Regions from separate parts of the Streptomyces sp. NPDC048461 genome, predicted to be linked through region 1. Evidence: riboswitches for the same ligand, from Rfam matches in the RefSeq annotation. Region 1 holds a riboswitch; each other region holds the start of a gene.
What was found. A riboswitch is a leader RNA that binds a small molecule or an ion and turns the genes downstream of it on or off. The one in region 1 is predicted to bind cobalamin.
Positions count from the first base shown of each region.

Region 2: another riboswitch for cobalamin. It lies ahead of ACZ6S8_RS00820 (ribonucleoside-diphosphate reductase subunit alpha); the one in region 1 lies ahead of ACZ6S8_RS33610 (DUF4430 domain-containing protein).
Region 3: another riboswitch for cobalamin. It lies ahead of ACZ6S8_RS01855 (energy-coupling factor ABC transporter permease); the one in region 1 lies ahead of ACZ6S8_RS33610 (DUF4430 domain-containing protein).
Region 4: another riboswitch for cobalamin. It lies ahead of ACZ6S8_RS25565 (ABC transporter substrate-binding protein); the one in region 1 lies ahead of ACZ6S8_RS33610 (DUF4430 domain-containing protein).

Region 1 covers NZ_JBVJGW010000029.1:68,382-73,450, reverse strand. Annotated here, with positions in the region: gene ACZ6S8_RS33620 (NUDIX domain-containing protein) at 373-828, shown strand; gene ACZ6S8_RS33615 (hypothetical protein) at 1,015-1,494, opposite strand; gene ACZ6S8_RS33610 (DUF4430 domain-containing protein) at 1,684-2,172, opposite strand; cobalamin riboswitch at 2,325-2,445, opposite strand; gene ACZ6S8_RS33605 (lysine N(6)-hydroxylase/L-ornithine N(5)-oxygenase family protein) at 2,841-4,190, shown strand; gene ACZ6S8_RS33600 (siderophore-interacting protein) at 4,307-5,069, opposite strand, start outside.
Region 2 covers NZ_JBVJGW010000001.1:174,793-179,861, forward strand. Annotated here, with positions in the region: gene ACZ6S8_RS00815 (ribonucleotide-diphosphate reductase subunit beta) at 1-754, opposite strand, end outside; gene ACZ6S8_RS00820 (ribonucleoside-diphosphate reductase subunit alpha) at 754-3,189, opposite strand; cobalamin riboswitch at 3,355-3,488, opposite strand; gene ACZ6S8_RS00825 (GNAT family N-acetyltransferase) at 3,530-4,027, opposite strand; gene ACZ6S8_RS00830 (CstA-like transporter-associated (seleno)protein) at 4,165-4,353, opposite strand; gene ACZ6S8_RS00835 (carbon starvation CstA family protein) at 4,449-5,069, opposite strand, start outside.
Region 3 covers NZ_JBVJGW010000001.1:420,233-425,301, reverse strand. Annotated here, with positions in the region: gene ACZ6S8_RS01875 (hypothetical protein) at 1-74, opposite strand, end outside; gene ACZ6S8_RS01870 (SsgA family sporulation/cell division regulator) at 498-905, shown strand; gene ACZ6S8_RS01865 (AMIN-like domain-containing (lipo)protein) at 1,017-1,577, shown strand; gene ACZ6S8_RS01860 (flavodoxin family protein) at 1,754-2,485, opposite strand; cobalamin riboswitch at 2,569-2,763, shown strand; gene ACZ6S8_RS01855 (energy-coupling factor ABC transporter permease) at 2,793-3,488, shown strand; gene ACZ6S8_RS01850 (energy-coupling factor ABC transporter substrate-binding protein) at 3,488-3,835, shown strand; gene cbiQ (cobalt ECF transporter T component CbiQ) at 3,839-4,588, shown strand; gene ACZ6S8_RS01840 (ATP-binding cassette domain-containing protein) at 4,585-5,069, shown strand, end outside.
Region 4 covers NZ_JBVJGW010000016.1:23,924-28,992, forward strand. Annotated here, with positions in the region: gene ACZ6S8_RS25555 (ABC transporter ATP-binding protein) at 1-5, opposite strand, end outside; gene ACZ6S8_RS25560 (FecCD family ABC transporter permease) at 2-1,123, opposite strand; gene ACZ6S8_RS25565 (ABC transporter substrate-binding protein) at 1,120-2,181, opposite strand; cobalamin riboswitch at 2,212-2,393, opposite strand; gene ACZ6S8_RS25570 (TraR/DksA family transcriptional regulator) at 2,580-3,008, opposite strand; gene ACZ6S8_RS25575 (fatty acid desaturase family protein) at 3,248-4,294, shown strand; gene ACZ6S8_RS25580 (hypothetical protein) at 4,329-4,715, opposite strand; gene ACZ6S8_RS25585 (hypothetical protein) at 4,727-4,948, opposite strand.

The DNA.
Region 1 (5,069 bases):
TTGGCCAGATCCCTGCGAATCGCCCTGCTCCGGGTCGCCGGAGCGAACCAGCCGTGCAGGATCCCCAGGGGGTGTCGTCGAATTCGTTCCTGCCGTGCGGTGTCCGGTACGCACGCTCGCCGCGTTGTCGGATCGCCCGTGTACATCCGGTACACGGGCGACCCTCCGCCGTGCGAGCGCACGCACCGGACACCGCACGGCCCGCCCTCCGGGCGTACGAAACGACTTCGACGACACCCCCTAGTCCTCGCAGGCGACCAGGACCAGGCACGGGTGCGGCCGCGCCCGGCCGCCGACCTATGCTGTCGAACCCCGTTCCGATCATGCAGGGGAGGGGCGTGACGACGTAGCCGTGCACCACAGGAGAAGCTCATGACCACATCCACCGGCCACGTGGCGGCGGCGGCCTCCGCCGCAGCGGTCATCCGGGACGAGCAGGGCCGCGTGCTCATCGTCAATCCCGTCCACAAGGAGCGCTGGAACCTCCCCGGCGGGCACATCGAGGAGGGCGAACTGCCCACCGCCGCCCTGCGCCGCGAGCTCCGTGAGGAGCTGGGCCTGGACCTGGAGATCGGCCGGCTCCTGGTCACCGCGTGGGTCACCCGGCCCGAGGGGTCCCAGGTCTTCTACGTCTTCGACGGCCTCCGGCTCGACGCGGAGCGGCAACGGGCCATCCGCCCGCAGGAGTCGGAGATCGGCGAGATCCGCTTCTGCCGGCCCGAGGACATCACCCCGAGCATGATCCCGCCGTTCGCCCTCGCCATCTGGCACCGGGCCCTCGCGGCGTACGAGGAGAAGCAGGTCGCCTACCTCGAACTCGCCCTGTAGCGCAGCGGGAGCGCCGCGACACCACCGGCACGCACAGGCTGCTCCGCTGCCTCGCCGATGCCCGGGCGGGGTGCAGCGGCCGTTGCTGCGGTCCGTTCCGGGAGCCGTGTGGGCGAGGGCACGCATGGCACGTGCCGCCGCCCCGCGCCCTACGGGAGGGGGTGCGGGGCGGCTGTGCCGTGCGGGTCAGTACACCAGCTTGTACGTCACGTCGTGGGGGATCGGCGACGGGGCGTCGTCCGGGAACAGCAGCCGGATGGTCGTGAAGCGCTCCACGCCGGGGCGGTCGGGCCACGGCTCCGGGTTGGCCAGTGTCACGGACACGGGATAGGAGAGGAAACGGCCGGCAGCGCAGTTCGGCCGGCATTCGTTCGCCATGTCGGTGCCGGTGGCCGTCGCGGTGTGGCGCCCCCACGTCTTCCAGTCGAGATCCACGAGGCGGTTGTTGCCGTCGCCGCAGGCCAGCAGGTACGTCTCGGGACGCACCTGGTCCTCGGAGAAGCAGTCCACGACCACGACCGGATCCGGTACGGGTGCGGCCCGGGTCTGCGTCTGCACGGCGGATGCCGGAACCGCCGCCGCCACGAGAGCCGCGGCAGCGCACAACAGGGTGGCCGTCCGCAGCCCGGACCGGGATGCGCGCCGGCCGTCTTGTGAAGCGTCCACGAGACCCTCCTCGCCGTCGTCCCGCCGTAGGCACGGGAACCCTGCCAGCTTCCCCCATCCGGGCGGAGCCCGCACCCGCTGGACCGGTGGCAGCGGGCCACGCCCGGAAAACGGGCCGCCCGGGGCCGGTGCGGGGCCGGTGCGGGGCCGGTGCGGGCCCGCCGTCGGCGGGCCCGCACGGGGTGGCTGTTAGAAGGAGGTCCAGGTGAAGGCGACCTTGTCGCCGGCCTTCAGCTTGAACTGGCAGCCGCCCACCGAGGTCGGGGTGCCGTTGACGGATATGTTCCAGTAGGCGCCGCCGCCGCCGCTGACCTGCTTGATGGTGTCGACGGAGAAGTCGTCGAACGACGCGTACCAGGTGCCGTCCCACGTGAAGTGCCGCTTGCGGGCGGCGTCGTCGAGCGCGGCGGTCGGGGTCGGCACGGCGGTCGGGTTGGCCGCGCCGTTCGTCCCGTCGCACGTGTGGGTACCACCGGTGGCGGTGGTGACGTCGTGGCCCTTCGTCTTGATCTTGCCCTTGAACAGCAGGCCGTTCGGTCCCTGGACGGTGAGGGACACCTTGACGGGGGCATTGGTGTTCGGCGTGGCCTTGGCCTGGGCGACGGCAGGAGCGCTGCCGAGGGCGAGACCGAGGGCCGCCGTGGTGATCAGGGCCTGGCGGATGGTGACACTGCGCATGGGAGCGCCTTCCTGGTGCGAACCGGGGTCCGGGGGCGCGGCACCCCGACCCGCCCGCGCGCGGACGCCCCCGTGAGCCGTCCGCGGAAGCGGACGGGGCGGGGCGGCGCGGCGGTGGTCCGGGGCTCCACGCCGTAGACCATGACGGGGCGAAGCGGTGCACGTGACGCGCGGGTTTTCCGACTCACGGCAGCGAGGCCGCACACGGTTGCAGGTCAGCGCCGGAGTCTCACCGGCTTCCCCCGGACGCGGACGCGTTCGGTACGCGCTCCGGGACGGTGCCCGGAGCAGCTGAATCATAGGGCAGCGCGATGGCGGAAATCCGGTGATCCCCACCACTGGCCGGTCATATCCAACGGCCTTGTGGGACAGCGGAGTTCAGGCGGTCTGCCGTGCGGCGGCGGGCTCGGAACCCTGGAGCGTGCAGGGGTGAAGCGAGGCTTGCCTCATGAGCCGACAGGCTCGACCGGCCGCGGCGGGTCAACGCGCCCGATCCTGAACCGGGTTCGGCGGAGGGCCACAGGTGGCTCGATCTGACGTGCCCATCGACAGGCCCCGGCGATCAGGTTAGCCTTCCCTAAGTTTCGCTCGGGCGTCGCTCCTTCGGCGTGCCCGCACTCGGCTCCCCACGCACGGCAATCCACTGCCCCCGCACGATTGGGAGTGACATGGCACAGGATCTTCCTGACGGCGCGCCAGTGATCCACGACCTCATCGGCATCGGCTTCGGTCCCTCGAACGTGGCCATGGCGATCGCACTCGGCGAACACAACGCAGGCGTCGGACGACAGGAGGCGATCACCGCCCACTTCTTCGAGCAGCAGCCGTGTTTCGGCTGGCACCGCGGCATGCTGATCGACGATGCGACCATGCAGGTGTCGTTCCTGAAGGACTTGGTGACGCTGCGGAACCCGTCGAGCGAGTACAGCTTCCTCTGCTACCTGCAGAGCAAGGGACGGCTGATCGACTTCGTCAACCACAAGAACCTGTTCCCGCTGCGCGTGGAGTTCCACGACTACTTCGAGTGGGCCGCGGCCAAGGTCGACGACATGGTGTCCTACGGACACGAAGTGGTCGCCGTGCGGCCCGTCGTGCGCGACGGCGTCATCGAGTACGTGGACGTCACCGCCCGCTCCGGCGAGGAACCGGTCACCCACCGGGCCCGCAACCTCGTCATCGGCACCGGCCTGCGGCCGCAGATGCCGGAGGGGGTCGACCGTACCGAGCGGATCTGGCACACCTCGGAGCTCCTGACCCGGGTGGAGGCCCTCAAGGGGAGCGATCCGTCCCGGTTCATCGTGGTCGGCGCCGGCCAGAGCGCCGCGGAGAACGTGGCGTTCCTGCACCGGACCTTCCCCGGGGCGGAGGTCTGCGCCGTCTTCTCCCGCTACGGATACAGCCCCGCCGACGACAGCGGCTTCGCGAACCGGATCTTCGACCCCGCAGCGGTGGACGCGTACTTCACCGCCCCCGAGGAGATCAAGCGCAAGCTGATCGACTACCACGCCAACACCAACTACTCGGTCGTGGACATCGACCTGATCGACGAGCTCTACCGCCAGGAGTACCGGGAGAAGGTGCTCGGCACCGAGCGGCTGCGCTTCCTCAGGGTGTCCCGGCTCACCGAGGTCCTGGAGGCCCCCGACAAGGTGCTGGCCACGGTCGAGTCCCTCGTCACGGGGGAGAAGGAGCCGCTGGAGGCCGACGTGCTGGTGTACGCGACCGGATACCGCTCCGCCGACGGGCTCGCGCTGCTCGGCGACGTGGCGCGCCACTGCCTCCGTGACGACGAGGGCCGCGTCCGCGTGGAGCGCGACTACCGCATCACGACGGACCCGGCGCTGCGCTGCGGCATCTACCTCCAGGGCGGCACCGAGCACACCCACGGCATCACCTCCTCGCTGCTGTCCAACACAGCAGTCCGGGTCGGCGAGATCCTCGACTCGATCGCGGGCCGGCGCCGCACCCCGGTCCCGGGCTCCCGCCGGGCCTCCGACGAGATCGGCTCCGCGCGGTAGGCCCCGGGGCGGCGCAGAGGCCCGAAGCCGTCGAGCAGGCGGGAGGAACCCCGGGGGGGGCGCGGTCAACTCCCGCGCCCCCCCGCGGGTGTCGGCCCCGGCGGCCGACGGGCGGCTCAGGCCGACGGGGCGGTCAGCACCCACAGTCGGTGGTCCCAGCCGATGTCACGGCAGTCACGGACCTCCAGCCCGGCCCGTTCGGCCAGACCCGTCACGCCCTGCGCCGAACGCAGCCCGGAGCCGAACGCCGCCGTGAGCCGCAGGTGTTGCAGCACCGCGTCGATGTCGTCCGGGTCGGCGGCCTCCACCTGCTCGACCAGCACGAGCGCACCGCCCGCCGGAAGGGCCGCCGCGGCCTCCGACAGGGTCAGCACCGCGTCCTCGTCCGCCAGCCACTCCAGCAGCCGGCACAGCAGCAGCGTTCCCGCCCCCGAGGGCAGCGGGTGGGACTGCGGTACGAGCTCCACCCGGGGCAGCACCTCCGGGTCGAGGATCTCCCCGCCGAGCACGCCCAGTACCGACGGCAGCGCGGCGATCCGCACCCGCAGCGCCGGGAACTCCTTGACGAGGGCGTTGACCACGGTCCCGGCGCCGCTGCCCGTCGCGCCGAGCACCTCCACCGCCGACCAGTCGAAGGCGCCGACCACGCCCGGTGCCACCCAGCGGGCCTCGTCCTCGATCGTCGTCCGTGCCGAACCGCCCAGCCGGACGTCCGTGCGCAGCGCGTCGGCCAGCGTCTCGCCCGACGCGGTCCGGCAGCCGTTGCCGCCCGAGCGGAGCCGCTCGGCGAGGCCGGCCAGCGACAGGTCGAAGGCGGCCTGCGCGCCGCGCAGGTCGTACTCCTCCGACGAGTGGTCGTCCTCGACGAGTTCCTCGCCC
Region 2 (5,069 bases), on a different contig from region 1:
CGGCCTCTCGCAGCATGTCGGTGACCTGCTGCTGGAGGGCGTCGTCGAAGAGCTCCGGCTCCTCCTTGCGGACGGTGTCCACGACCTCGAAGGCGAAGTTCATGTGCATGGTCTCGTCGCGGAAGACCCAGTTCGTGCCGGTGGCCAGGCCGTGCAGCAGGCCGCGCGAGCGGAACCAGTACACGTACGCGAAGGCGCCGTAGAAGAACAGGCCCTCGATGCACGCGGCGAAGCAGATCAGGTTCAGCAGGAAGCGGCGCCGGTCGGCGGCCGTCTCCAGCCGGTCGATCTTCTCGACCGAGTCCATCCACTTGAAGCAGAACTGCGCCTTCTCGCGGATCGAGGGGATCTCCTCGACCGCGTCGAACGCGGCCGCGCGGTCGTCCGGGTTGGGCAGGTAGGTGTCGAGCAGCGTCAGGTAGAACTGGACGTGCACGGCCTCCTCGAACAGCTGGCGCGACAGGTACAGGCGCGCCTCCGGGGAGTTGATGTGCTTGTACAGCGTCAGCACGAGGTTGTTCGAGACGATCGAGTCGCCCGTCGCGAAGAACGCGACCAGCCGGCCGATCATGTGCTGCTCCGACGGGGTCAGCTTCGCGAGGTCCGCGACGTCCGAGTGGAGGTCGACCTCCTCCACCGTCCACGTGTTCTTGATCGCGTCACGGTAGCGCTCGTAGAAGTCCGGGTAGCGCATCGGGCGGAGCGTCAGCTCAAAGCCCGGGTCCAGCAGGTTCTTGGTGTCGTTGGAGCTCATTACTGGCAGGCCTCGCAGGACTCGGGGTTCTCAAGGGAGCAGGCCAGCGCGTCGGCGTCGACGGCCTGCGGAAGCGGAGCGGCGGATGCCGGGACGGCGGCGGGCGCCGGGACGGCGGAACCGGACGCCGCGCGGGCGATCTTCGTCGCCGGGCGCGAGCGCAGGTAGTACGTCGTCTTCAGGCCCTGCTTCCAGGCGTACGCGTACATCGAGCTGAGCTTGCCGATGGTGGGCGTCTCCAGGAACAGGTTCAGCGACTGCGACTGGTCGAGGTACGGGGTCCGGGCCGCCGCCATGTCGATCAGGCCGCGCTGCGGGATCTCCCACGCCGTGCGGTACAGCGCGCGCACCTCGGCCGGGATCCAGCCGAAGCCCTGGACCGAGCCGCTCGCCTCGCGCAGCGCCTCGCGGGTCTGGGCGTCCCACACGCCGAGCCGCTTCAGCTCGTCCACCAGGTATGCGTTGACCTGGAGGAACTCACCGCTCAGCGTCTCGCGCTTGAACAGGTTGGAGACCTGCGGCTCGATGCACTCGTACACGCCCGCGATGGAGGCGATCGTCGCCGTCGGGGCGATCGCCAGGAGCAGCGAGTTGCGCATCCCGGTCTTCGCGATGCGGGCGCGCAGCGCGTCCCAGCGCTCCGGCCAGTTCTGCTCGACCTCGTAGTGGTCGGGGTGCAGCACGCCGCGCGCGGTGCGGGTCTGCTCCCAGGCGGGGAGCGGGCCGTTCTTCTCGGCGAGGTCGCAGGAGGCCTCGTACGCCGCGAGCATGATCCGCTCGGACAGCTTCGTGGACAGCGCCTGCGCCTCGGGGGAGTCGAAGGGCAGCTTCAGCCGGAAGAAGACGTCCTGGAGGCCCATGGCGCCCAGACCCACCGGCCGCCAGCGGGCGTTGGAGCGGCCCGCCTGCTCGGTCGGGTAGAAGTTGATGTCCACCACGCGGTCCAGGAAGGTCACCGCGGTACGGACGGTCTCGTCCAGGCGCTCCCAGTCGATCCGCTCGCTTCCGTCACCGGCGCCTGCCAGGACGAAGGCGCCCAGGTTGACCGAACCGAGGTTGCAGACGGCCGTCTCGCCGTCGTTGGTGACCTCGATGATCTCGGTGCAGAGGTTGGAGGAGTGGACGACCGTGCCCGGCTCGGCGGTCTGGTTCGCCGTGCGGTTGGAGGCGTCCTTGAAGGTCATCCAGCCCTGGCCGGTCTGCGCGAGGGTGCGCATCATCCGGCCGTACAGCTCGCGGGCGGGCATGGTCTTGCGGGCCAGGCCCGCCGCCTCGGCCTTGCGGTACGCGGCGTCGAAGTCGTCGCCCCACAGGTCCACCAGCTCGGGGACCTCGGCCGGGGAGAACAGCGACCAGTCGGCGTCGGCGTTGACACGGCGCATGAACTCGTCCGGCACCCAGTGGGCGAGGTTCAGGTTGTGCGTACGGCGCTGGTCCTCACCGGTGTTGTCGCGGAGCTCCAGGAACTCCTCGATGTCCGCGTGCCAGGTCTCCAGGTACACGGCGGCGGCGCCCTTGCGGCGGCCGCCCTGGTTCACCGCGGCGACGGAGGCGTCGAGGGTCTTCAGGAACGGGACGATGCCGTTGGAGTGGCCGTTGGTGCCGCGGATCAGCGAACCGCGGGCGCGGATGCGGGAGTACGAGAGGCCGATGCCGCCGGCGTGCTTGGAGAGGCGCGCGACCTGGTGGTAGCGGTCGTAGATCGAGTCGAGCTCGTCCAGCGGGGAGTCCAGCAGGTAGCAGGAGGACATCTGCGGGTGCCGGGTGCCGGAGTTGAACAGCGTGGGGGAGGACGGCAGGTAGTCGAGGCGGCTCATCAGCCGGTACAGCGAGGCCACTTCCTCGACGGCCTGGACGCTGTCGTTCTCGGCGAGGCCGCAGGCCACGCGCAGCATGAAGAACTGCGGGGTCTCCACGACCTGGCGGGTGATCGGGTGGCGCAGCAGGTAGCGGCTGTGCAGGGTGCGCAGGCCGAAGAAGCCGAAGCGGTCGTCGGCGCCCTCGGCGAGCGTGTGCTCGACCAGCGCGTCCAGGCGGGCCGCGTGGGCCCTGACGAACTCGGCGGTGCGGTCGGCGATCAGGCCCTCGCGGTGGCCCACGGCGACGGAGGCGGAGAACGAGGTGGCGCCCTGGCCGGCGGCCTCCCCGGCCACGGCCAGCGTCAGCAGCCGGGCGGCGAGGCGGGAGTACGCCGGGTCCTCGGAGATGAGGCCCGCGGCGGCCTCGGTGGCCAGCCCGCGCAGTTCGGCCTCGTCGGCGATGGAGCTGCGGCCGCGCAGCGCGGCGGCGGCGACCCGGCCGGGGTCGGTGTCGGGCAGGTCGGCCGTCAGTTCGGTGAGGGTACGCAGGAGTGCGGCCCCGGGACCTTCGCCAGATCCATGAAGAGCCGTGGACGGAACGGACTCGGCGCGCGGTGCGGAAGGCGCGATGGTCACGGGGGTTGCTCTCCCTCGCTCGGCCCGGTCATCGGCGGGGCGGGGTGCGAGGGGCGCATGCGGGACAGCGCACGGGCCGGCCCGGGCAGGGCAGACGGCTCGTGCACCGCATGGCGTCCACCGGCCCAACCGCGAGGCCCGGACGTATCGGCACCCGGTTCGGTCGAGCCGGGTGCGCTGTCGGCAGGTCCTCGGACTTGCAGGTACACCAATCGGTGCACTTCATACCGTTGCGGGACAGTTCCGGATTCGCACCGGATTCCCCTGCGGCGACAGCAGCCCTGAGCATACATGTGGGGGCGGCTGTCTGCGGAAGCCCCCACATGTTGTGTCGGCGTGGCTACAGCTTCAGCCGGTACGTCAGCAGGGTGAGGCCCTCGATCGGCGCCCAGTCCCGCTCCGGAGTACGTTCGAAACCGAGCCGGGAGTAGATCCGGTGGGCCCCGGCCATGCTCCGCTGGGTGGACAGGACCATCGCGGAAACCCCCTCGATCGCCCGCGCCCGGTCCAGGCAGGCCCGTACCAGCGCCTCGCCGGCGCCCTGCCCGCGGCCTTCCCGGGCCACGGCCAGCATCCTGAACTCGGCCTCGTCCGGGCCGGCGATGTCGGCGAGCGGGCTCCCGGGCGCGGCGAAGGTCACGCCGCCGAGGATCCGCCCGCCGCGCTCGGCGACGAGCACCTCGGCGCGGGCGGCCCGGCCGGCCACGTCGCGCAGGACGTTCAGGTAGTCGTCGTTCTCGTTCGGGTCCAGATGCCCGTCGGCGAGGTAGGCCTGCGCCGTGATCTCGCCCAGCTCCGTGTACTCGGCGGGCAGCGCCGCCCTGATCACCATGTCCATGCGGTCGAGTGTGCAGGACGGGTGCGGGGTGCCGGGACGCCGGGCGGGCAAGGCCGGTCGGCCGGGCGGTCCCCGCCGCGGCGCCGGACGCCGAAGGCCCCGCCGCGGGGAGCGGCGGGGCCTTCGGGGCGGGCGGGTCAGCAGCAGCGGAAGCCCTCGCGGGGGTCCGCCTCGCGCGCGTCGGTGCGGGCCCGTTCGAAGGCCCGGCGGGTCGGGACCGCGGCGTCGGGGTCGTGGGAGCGGGCGTGTGCGACGTACCGGTCGTACGCGGCCTCGCCGGAGAACTCCCGTACGAAGTACCGGGCCCGGGCCAGCGCCCGGCGCAGCCGCCCGGGCCCGGCCCGGCCGGTACCGCCCGCGCCGGCGCTGCCCGCGCCGGTACCGCTCGTGCCGATGCCGCCGGCGCCGGGCGCCGCGGGGCTCACGCGACCGGTTCCCTGGTCCGGCCGCCGCTGGAGTCCAGTCCGGCGGCCGCGAGTTCGGCGCGCTCCTCGGCGGTCGGGACCAGTCCGGCCGGTGCGACGATCTTCGACTCGGTCCACGGGACCTCGGAGAGCTTCACGGACGCCGGGTCGGCGATCGCCTTGAAGCAGGTCCGGGCCGCGTCCACCAGTACGACGACGATCAGGAGCGCGAACAGCACGCACAGCACGCCGTCCACCGTGGCGTTGGTGACCACGGTCTCCATCTCGCCCATGGTCTTCGCGGGCGGCAGGACCTTGTCGGCGTCGATGCCGGCCTGGTACTTGTCGCGCTGGGCGAAGAAGCCGACCTTCACGTCCTCCGAGAAGATCTTCTGGTAGCTGGCGGTGAGCGTGACGGCCACGTCCCACACCAGCGGCACGCCCGTCACCCAGGCCCACTTGAGCCGCCCGGACTTGACCAGGAGGGTGGTGCAGACGGCCAGGGCGACCGCCGCGAGCAGCTGGTTCGCGATGCCGAACAGCGGGAAGAGCTGGTTGATGCCGCCCAGCGGGTCCTTGACGCCGACCCACAGGAAGTAGCCCCAGCCGCCGACGACGATGGCGCTCGCGAACCAGAC
Region 3 (5,069 bases), on a different contig from region 1:
GACCAGACGGCCAGCAAGGACAGGAATTCGGGAAGCCCGGCAAACATGTCGGTGTATTCGCCGTTCCAGGACACCCCGATCCGGCCGTCACGGCGGAGAACAATCGCACACGGAGCCTGCTCATTCTCTGCAATGCGAATGAATTCATCCCCGTCAGGGCTCGTAACCCACCCCCGCCCGGACACAGTGATCCGCGTCCATCCGAAGTAGTTTCCTCCGTATCCCGGGATCAGCACCCCGCCCCAGTGCGCACAGCACACGAGTCCACGAGGCCCCGTCCCCCGGTCCGACACCGGGGGGCGGGGCCTCCTCGTGTGCGGCGGGCTCCGGGGGCCCGCGCGGCCGTACGGCGGGCTCCGGCGGCCCGGGCGGTGCCCGCCGGGAAGTCGGGTCCAGCGGCCCTGACGGACGGGACCTTCGGCACGGGGCGGCGCGCGGGCCGTGGGCTAGTTTGCGAAGGGGTGCGAAATCCCCGTGCCGACAGAGAGGGGCGCCCCATGGCCACCACCGAACAGCGCGTCCTTCCGCTCCGACTGGAGGCCTCGCCGGTGTCCCTCCCGGTGCACGGGGCCTTCACGTACCGCTCCGACCGGCCGTACGAGGTGGCCGTGGACCTCCAGGGCGGCGGCGCCCACCTGGCGCGCTGGGTGTTCGCCCGCGACCTGCTGCTCGACGGGGAGTCCTGCGCCACCGGCGAGGGGGACATACAGGTGTGGCCGCGCTGGAAGGGCACCGAACCGCGGGTCTTCCTGGCCTTCAGCAACGGCGAGAAGAGCTGCGTGTTCTCCGCCCGCGCCAAGGACGTGCGCGGGCTGTGCCGCCGTCTGACCCAGCTGGTCCCGCGCGGCCTGGAGCACCGGCACTACGACCTCGACGCGGAGCTCGACGCGCTGCTGCCCGGCTGACGGCCCCGGAGCCGGGAGGAGCCCGCGGCCCCGGCCCGGGAACCGTCGCCGTCCCGCGGGTGTCCTTAGCGGTGACAGCACAGCCCCGTCTCCGGAGAATCGGGGGACGTCATGAACGACGTCTCGAACCACCCGCGTCCACGTCCGTCTCACCGCCTGCCGTCCCTTCGACGGCGCCGCCGGCAGCTCGTGGCCCTGGCCACCGGCGCGCTGCTCACCGCCGGCCTAGCCCTCGCCGCACCGGCCTCGGCCGCCCAGGCCGCCGCCCGCACCCAGACCCCACTCGTCGTCAACGCCCGCTGGGGCGGTCACTGCACGTACGACCGGCTCGTCATCGACCTCCAGGGGTACGTCCCCGGGGTCACCGTCACGCCCGTGCCGAAGCTGTACTACGACGGCTCGGGCAAGCCCGTCCCGCTGGCCGGGAAGTACTTCCTGGAAGTCCGCCTGAACCCCGCCGCCGGTCACGACGACGCGGGGCAGAACGTCTACCAGGGTCCGCGCCTGCAGAAGATCTACCTCAGCAAGCTCAAGGGCATCGCCCTGACCGGCGACTACGAGGGGTACGTGACCTTCGGCGCCGCCTTCGACACCGCACCCGCCTACTCCACCAGCGTCCTGCACTCGCCCGAGCGGCTGGTCCTGGACATCGCGCACCCGAACGTGTGCTGACCGGGGCGGGGGGGGGGGGGGGGGGGGGGGGGGGCGCCCGGGCGGGGGGGGGGGGGGGGGGGTGGTCCGGGGGGGGGGGGGGGGGTGGGTGGGGCGTGGGTCACCCCCTGGGCGGGGGGGGGGGGGGGGGGGGGGGGGGGGGGCCCCCCCCCCCCCCCCCCCCCCCGCCGCGTTCCTCAGCGGTGCTCGGGGTTGGGGAAGTCGAACCGGCAGCCCGCGTCCCACAGGGAGCGCTGGTTCCCGTGCGCCGGCATTCCGCCCGCCCGCTTGAGCAGGGCGGCCAGGTGCATCAGGTTCCAGGACATGAAGGCGGTGTTCCGGTTGGTGAAGTCGTTCTCGGGGCCGCCGGATCCCGGGTCCAGGTAGGAGGGGCCGGGTCCGGCCTCGCCGATCCAGCCCGCGTCGGCCTGCGGCGGGATCGCGTAGCCCAGGTGCTGGAGGCTGTAGAGGACGTTCATGGCGCAGTGCTTGACGCCGTCCTCGTTGCCGGTGATCAGCGCGCCGCCGACGCGCCCGTAGTACGCGTACTGCCCCTGCTCGTTCAGCAGGGACGAGCAGGCGTAGAGCCGCTCGATGACGCGCTTCATCACGGAGCTGTTGTCGCCGAGCCAGATCGGCCCGCACAGCACGAGGATGTCGGCGTCCATGATCCGGCTGTAGAGGACCGGCCACTGGTCGCTCTCCCAGCCGTGTTCGGTCATGTCCGGCCAGACGCCGGTCGCGATGTCGTGGTCGACGGCGCGGATGACCGAGGTCCGGGCACCGGCCGCCTCCATGACCGCGCGGCTCCTGCCGATCAGGCCGTCGGTGTTGCTGGTCTCGGGTGAGCGTTTGAGCGTGCAGTTCACGTAGACGGCGGTCAGGCCCGAGTAGTCGGGCGGGGTCGCGTTCTCCTCGTCGGCAGCCACGCACCCACCTTGTCCGGGCACCGTCCGGAGCGCCACCGCACCGCACCCGCGAGGGGCGGGTTGTGACCGGTCCGCGCGGCCGACTAGGGTCAGCGGGCCTTGGTGTTCGGGAAACCGGTGCGAAACCGGTGCGGCCCTCGCCACTGTGATCGGGAAGTCCGGCTCCACTCCTGCGGGAAGCCACTGGGCCCGCGCGGGAGACCGCTCGGCCCCGGGAAGGCGGAGCCCGGGCATCAGTACCCGTGAGCCAGGAGACCGGCCGAGGCGCGTCGTCCATCCACGAGGTGCTGGAGAGGTCTCCTTACTCATGCATATAGCCGAGGGGTTTCTGCCCCCCTTGCACGCGGTCGCCTGGGGCGCCGCGTCCGCTCCCTTTGTCGTACACGGTGTCCGCGCCCTGACCCGCGAGGTCAAGGCCAACCCGGAGAGCACGCTGCTGCTCGGTGCGGCCGGAGCGTTCACGTTCGTCCTGTCCGCCCTGAAGATCCCCTCGGTGACGGGCAGCTGCTCCCACCCCACCGGTACGGGGCTCGGAGCGATCCTCTTCCGGCCGCCGATCATGGCGGTGCTGGGGACGATCACCCTGCTGTTCCAGGCGCTGCTGCTGGCGCACGGCGGGCTCACCACCCTCGGCGCCAACGTCTTCTCGATGGCCATCGCCGGCCCGTGGGCCGGGTACGCCGTCTACCGCCTGCTGCGCGGAACCGGCGCCCCCCTGATGGTGGCCGTGTTCTTCGGCGCCTTCTTCGCCGACCTGGTCACCTACTGCGTGACCTCGGTCCAGCTGGCGCTGGCCTTCCCCGACCAGGCCACCGGGTTCACCGGCTCGCTCGTGAAGTTCGGTGAGATCTTCGCGCTGACCCAGATCCCGCTCGCGGTGAGCGAGGGCCTGCTGACCGTGCTCGTCGTCCGGCTGCTGATGCAGTCCAGCAAGTCGGACCTGGTCCGGCTCGGCGTCGCGAAGCTCACGTCCGGCAAGGCCAAGCAGGAGGCGACGGTCTGATGAGCCGGAACGCGAAGATCAACACCCTGCTGCTGCTCCTGGTCGCGGCGCTGGCCGTGCTCCCGCTGGCGCTGGGGCTGGGCGAGGGCAAGGAGGAGCCGTTCGCGGGCGCCGACGCGCAGGCGGAGACGGCCATCACCGAGCTGAAGCCGGACTACGAGCCCTGGTTCTCGCCCCTGTACGAGCCCCCGTCCGGGGAGATCGAGTCGGCGCTGTTCGCCCTGCAGGCGGCGCTCGGCGCGGGCGTGCTCGCGTACTACTTCGGCGTCCGCAAGGGGCGCCGCCAGGGCGCTGCCGCAGCGGGCGCCGCCGGCGCCGCGGCGCCCGACGCCACCGTGCAGTCGTAGGCGGTGCTGCCGATCGACGCGGCGGCGCACAGCAGCCGCTGGCGCCGCCGCCATCCGCTGGAGAAGGCGGTACTGGGAGTCGGCCTGACGGTCACGGCGGTGTGCCTGCCGCCGTGGCCCGGCGGACCGCTGGTGGCCGCGGCGACCCTCGCCCTGCTGCTGGGTCCCGCCGGGGTGGCGGGGCGGCAGCTGTGGCGGGCGTTCCGCATCCCGCTGGGCTTCTGCTTCACGGGGGCGCTGCCGCTGCTGTTCTCCGTGGGCGGCCCGGCGGGCTTCGTCGCGATGGCTCCCGACGGCCCCCGGCACGCGGGCGAACTGCTGCTGCGGACCTCGGCGGCCTCCCTCGGGGTGCTGCTGTTCGCCTTCACCACCCCGGTCTCGGACGTGCTGCCGCGCCTGGTCCGGGCCGGGGTGCCGGCCCCGGTCGTGGACGTGGCGCTGGTGATGTACCGGATCGGCTTCCTGCTCCTCGACTCCCTGGCCCGCGTCCGGCAGGCCCAGGCGGCCCGCCTCGGCACCGCCGGGCGGGCGGCCGCCTGGCGGTCGGTGGCCGGGCTCGCCGCGACCTCGTTCGTCCGGGCCTTCGACCGCGCGGCCCGGCTCCAGTCGGGCCTGGCCGGGCGCGGCTACGACGGCGCGCTGCGCGTGCTGGTGCCTCAGACGGCGCTGTCCCGGCGGTTCCTGGCCGGGACGGCCGCCCTGCTCGCCTCGCTGGTCGCCGTGACCCTCGTACTGAAGGAGCTGTACCTGTGAAGCCGCTGGTGGAACTGGCCGGCGCGGGCTACGCGTACGAGGACGGCCCCGAGGTGCTGTCCGGCGTGGACTTCGCGATCCCCGAGGGCCGCGCCCTGGTGCTGCTGGGCCGCAACGGCAGCGGCAAGACCACGCTGATGCGCCTGTTGAGCGGGGGCCTGCGGCCGGCGTCGGGCGCGCTGCTGCTGGACGGGGTGGAGGTGGCGCACGGCCGCGCCGGGCTGACCCGGCTGCGGACCTCGGTCCAGCTGGTGGTGCAGGATCCGGACGACCAGCTGTTCGCGGCCTCCGTCGAGCAGGACGTGTCGTTCGGTCCGATGAACCTCGGTCTGCCGGAGCCCGAGGTCCGCGCCCGGGTCGACGCGGCGCTCGCGGCCCTGGACATCACGGCGCTGCGGGACCGTCCGACGCACCTGCTCTCGTACGGGCAGCGCAAGCGGGCGGCGATCGCGGGGGCGGTGGCGATGGCTCCGCGCGTCCT
Region 4 (5,069 bases), on a different contig from region 1:
CTCATGCCGCTCCCCGGCTCGTGGTCCGGCGGGCGTCCCGGCGCATCATCCACAGGAAGAAGGGCCCGCCGCACAGCGCCGTCAGCACCCCCACCGGAATCTCCATGGGCGCGGCGACGGTCCGCGCCGCGATGTCGGCCCATACGAGGAACACCGCGCCGGCGAGCGCCGCCGCGGGCAGGACGCGCCGGTGGTCGCCGCCGACGAACAGACGCACGATGTGCGGCAGCATCAGCCCGACGAAGCCGATCGGCCCGGCCGCGGCCACCAGGACACCGGTCACCAGCGACAGCAGAACGAACATCCGGGCCCGGAACCGGGCCACGTCCAGTCCCATGCTCGTCGCGGCCTCCTCACCGGCCAGCAGCAGGTTCAGCGACCTGGCCTGGACGAGGAGGACGCCGATGCCCAGCAGCAGCGCCGCGCCCGGCAGCCACAGGGTGTCCCACTGGACGCCGCCCAGTCCCCCCAGGGTCCAGGCCAGGACGGCCCGCGCCTCGTTGCCGCGGCCGGAGGTCAGCAGCAGCATGTTCGTCACCGCGCTGAGGACCGCCGCCATGGCGACTCCCGACAACACCAGCCGTACCGAGGTGATGCGCCCCCCGGCGCGGGCCGTCGAGTACACCAGCAGCAGCGTCAGCAGCGCGCCGGCGAAGGCGGCGAGCGACAGCGACAGCGCGCCGAACAGGCTCACGCCGAAGACGATCACCGCGACGGCGCCCAGGGACGCCCCGGAGGACACGCCCAGCAGGTACGGCTCCGCCAGCGGGTTGCGGACCAGGGCCTGCATGGCCGTCCCGATGACCGCGAGCCCCGCGCCCGTCACCGCCCCGAGGAGGACCCGCGGAGCCCGTACGTCCAGCACGATCGTCTCCCGCGCCCGGGACCAGGTCGGCTCCGACCAGTCGGCGCCCAGCGCGTGCGTCACGATGCCCCATACGTCGCCGGGCGGTACGCGCACCGACCCGACGGCCATGCCCGCGGTGGCGGAGACGAGCAGCAGCGTGCCGAGGACGGCGAGGGTCACGGGGAACGGCCAGCGCCGCGCCCGGCCCCCGCCGCGGGCAGCCCGCCCGCCCGGGACGGCGGGTGATGCCGTCCCGGCGGTGGAGGGGGCCGTCACCGGAGTCGTTCGGGGTGCAGCCCGCGCGCCAGCTCCTCCACCGCGTACGGCGGCCTGACACCGACCAGGGTCGAGGTCAGCGGGACGACGACGAACCGCTTGTTCCTGATGGCCGGTACGTCGGCGAGCGCGGGCTGGGAGAGGAGGAACTCCTGCTTCTGCCGGACGCTTCCGGTGCCCGCGTAGTCGTAGATCGCGATCACCTCGGGCCTGCGCTCCACGACCTGTTCCCAGGAGACGTCACCGAAGACGTCGTCGAGGTCCGCGAAGACGTTCCGGCCGCCGGCGAGTTTGATGATCTCGGTGCCGAGGCCCTTGCCGCCGGCGGTGAACGCCGACTTGTCGCCGCTGTCGTAGACGAAGACCGGCACGGCGGGTGCGTCCTTGACCGCCTCGGTGGTCCTGGTGACGCGCCCCTGGAGGTCGGCGACGAGCTTGTCGGCCCGGTCCCCGACGCCGAAGACGCTTCCGATGGTCCGGATCTCGTCGTAGGTGTCCTGCATGGTCACCTGCTTCTTCCCGCAGTACTCGCGGTTGAGGTAGGTGTTGATGCCGGCGTCGCCGAACGCCTTGCGCGAACGGCCCTCCTTCTCGGCGAACGCGGAGCCGTAGCCGCCGTAGACGAAGTCGGGATCGGCGTCGAGGACGGCCTCGAAGGAGGGCTCCTTCTCCGCCAGTTGCGGTACGGCCTCGAACTCCTTCTGCAACTCGGGCAGGACGGCCGAGTCGGGGAAGGCGGTGCCGACCATCCGGTCCTTCAGCCCCAGGGAGAGCATCAGTTCGGCGGGGTGCTGGTGGATGGTGACGACGCGGGCGGGCGCCTTGTCGTACGTGGTCTGCGTGCCGCAGTTGTCGATCGTGACGGGGAACCCCTGCGCGGTGGAACCGGAGGCCCCCGAAGTGCCGGACGGTTTGGCGGTGTCGGGGGAGTCCTCGGCGGTGCCGCAGCCGGTCAGTACGGCGGTGGACAGGGCCAGGGCCGCAGCCGCGGCGCGCAGCTTACGGGCGCGCCGGGCGGGCGGGGGAGTGGAAGGGGGGCGGGGCATGACGTCGTACACGTAGAGCCTCCTGCGGAGTCCGCGCTCCTCGGATCGGGCCCGCGACAGGCCAGTGTCCTGACTCCCGGGTCGACGTCCCCCTGGCCTTCCCGCGACGGGCGCGGCGGCTCGCAGAAGGGGCGCACTCCCCGGTCACAGTGGCGGGACCGTGCCGGAATCGCACCGGCTTCCTGTCTCCCGTCGCGGTGATGACCAGCTGATATTACGTTCCGTCGGGTGGGGGGCAAAAAGGGGCGTGCCGCGGCGCACCGCGGGCCCCGGCCGGGCCGCGGGTGCGGGACGGGACCGAGGGGCGGCCGCGGTGACCCGTAACGCGGCCCGGTGGGCGGCCGGTTGACCCTTCGGCGTCCGGCGGGGCAGGGCTCCGCAGCCCGGGGGCGAGCGCTCCGGCGTCCGGGTCAGCGGGGACCGGCCGTGGCGCACGGCACGCACGAGGTGGCGGTCGGGCGGGCCTCCAGGCGTTCCGCGGGGATCGGCTCGCCGCACCTCTCGCAGCGTCCGTAGTCCCCTCGGGCGAGCCGTTCCAGCGCCAGGTCGACGGCGTCCAGGTGCTCGCGGGCCCGGGCCAGGAGGGCGGCGACGTGAGCCCGTTCGAAGGCGGTGCTCGACCCCTCGGGGTCGTGCTCGTCGTCGACCGCGACCAGGGCGTTCGCCGCGACGATCCCGTCGAAGTCGCGGACCAGGGCCGCGGCCCGGGCGAGGGTGTCGGCCCGGTCGGCGGCGAGCCGCGCGCGGGCGGTCGCGTGCCCGTCCTCGCGCGCGCCCTCGTCCTCGTCCCCGTGCTCGTGCCCGTATCGAGAGGGCACCTTGGGGGTCGATTCGTCCATGTGTGCGACAACGCCAGCGTCGGGAGGTGCATTCCTCCGGCGTGCACACGTCACGGGTGGCGCCGGGCCGGCCGTGCGCACGTTACCTCCCGATTTCCGGGTATGCGTAGAAGGGGCGGCAATGTCATGCGCCGCGCTGGTGGTCGCGCCCTTTCCGGCACCGCCGCGGTCGAACACCGGCTGATCCCCCCAGAACCCCGCGCGAACCCCCTCGCGGACGACGAAAGAGGACCCAGACCATGAATTCCCTTCAGACGGTGCGACCGCCGCCCGGGCCCTCGGAATCGGGCAGCGACTTCGCCCGGCTGTCCAAGAAGGTCCAGGCGGCCGGCCTCATGGCGCGACGCCCCGGCTACTACGCGCTCCGCGTCACCGCGGTGACCTTCCTCTACGCTGCCGGCTGGACGGCCCTGGTCCTGGTCGGCGACAGCTGGTGGACGCTCCTGGTGGCCGCCTTCCTCGCCGTCGTCTTCGGGCAGGTGGCGCTCTTGGCGCACGACCTCGCCCACCGGCAGGTCTTCCGCCTGCGCAGGGCCAGCGAGCTGTCCGGGCGCATCGCCGGAAACCTCGGCATCGGCATGGGCTACGGCTGGTGGCAGGACAAGCACACCCGCCACCACGCCAACCCCAACCACGAGGACCTCGACCCCGACCTCGATCCGGACGTACTGGTCTGGACCCAGGACCAGGCCCGCGCCGCCACGGGGCTGCCGCGCCTCCTGGGCCGCTCCCAGGCGTACCTGTTCTTCCCGCTGCTCACGCTGGAGGGCTTCAACCTGCACGTCTCCGGAGTGCGGTCACTGGCCGACCGCGCGCTCAAGAACCGGGTGTGGGAAGGCCTTCTGCTGCTCGCACACTTCTCCGCCTACCTGGGCGCGCTCTTCCTCGTGCTCCCGCCCGGCAAGGCGATCGCGTTCCTCTTCGTCAACCAGTGCCTGTTCGGGCTCTACCTCGGCTCCATCTTCGCGCCGAACCACAAGGGCATGCCCGTCCTGCGGGGTACGGACCGGCCCGACTTCCTGCGCCGTCAGGTGCTGACCTCCCGCGACGTGCGCGGGGGCCGTTTCACCGACATCGTCCTCGGCGGCCTGAACTACCAGATCGAGCACCACCTCTTCCCGAGCATGCCGAGCCCGCACCTGCGCAAGGCCCAGGCCATCGTCCGCAGCCACTGCCGGGAACTCGGAGTCAGCTATCTGGAGACCAGCCTGGTCGGCTCCTACCGGCAGACCCTCGCCAGCCTCCACGCGGCCGGGGCCCCGATCAGAAGGGCCCGTACGGCCTGAGGACCCGCGCGAGGCCCCGGGCCGGCGCGTGCGGCTACCCGCCGTCGGAGGCGGTGCCTTCACCGGCGGCGCGGTGACCGGGCCGCTCCCGGTCCCCGTCCTGCCCCGGGTGAAGGGCCAGCATGTCCAGGAGCGCGGCCAGACCGTCCTGCCCGGTGGCGTGGGCCGCGACCGCCTCGCGGGCCCGCTCGCGTCGGCCGGAGCCGTCGGGGAGGGCGTCCTCGCACCGGGACCGGCCCGTGACCGCCGGTACGGCGGTACCGCCGGCTTCGGCGTACGACCGGTGCTCACCGGCGGTCTCGCACACCGCTACGGCGCCCGCCGAGCGGGCGCGGGTCCCGCCTCGGGCGACGGCGGCCCTGGTCCACGCCCACAGGCGGGGGGCGAGCTCCGACGGGCGGGGCAGGTGGACGTTCGTCATCGCGCCCCCTCCTACTTGCCCAGCTGTTCCGGGTCGAGGTCCCTGAGCGGGGGCCGGCGCCCCTTGAGGATCTCCTTGCCGTCCTGGTCGAGGAGGTCGTTCTCGTCGCTCGCGGTGAACTCGTCGCGGTGCCGACCTGCGGTGCCGGGGCCGGTACCGGTGCCGGCGGCGTCGTGGTGGGTGTCGGTGGTGTCGGCGGGCCCGCGCTGAGCGGGGCGGCGGTCGTCTGCCATCGTGCTCCTCCTCGTACGCACCCGGTCCCGACCGGTGGCGGTCAGGGACCCGGATGCCGTGCTGCCGTGGGTCCCGTGGAGTGTGCCCACGCGAGGGAGAGCAAAGCACGTCCGAGGCCGG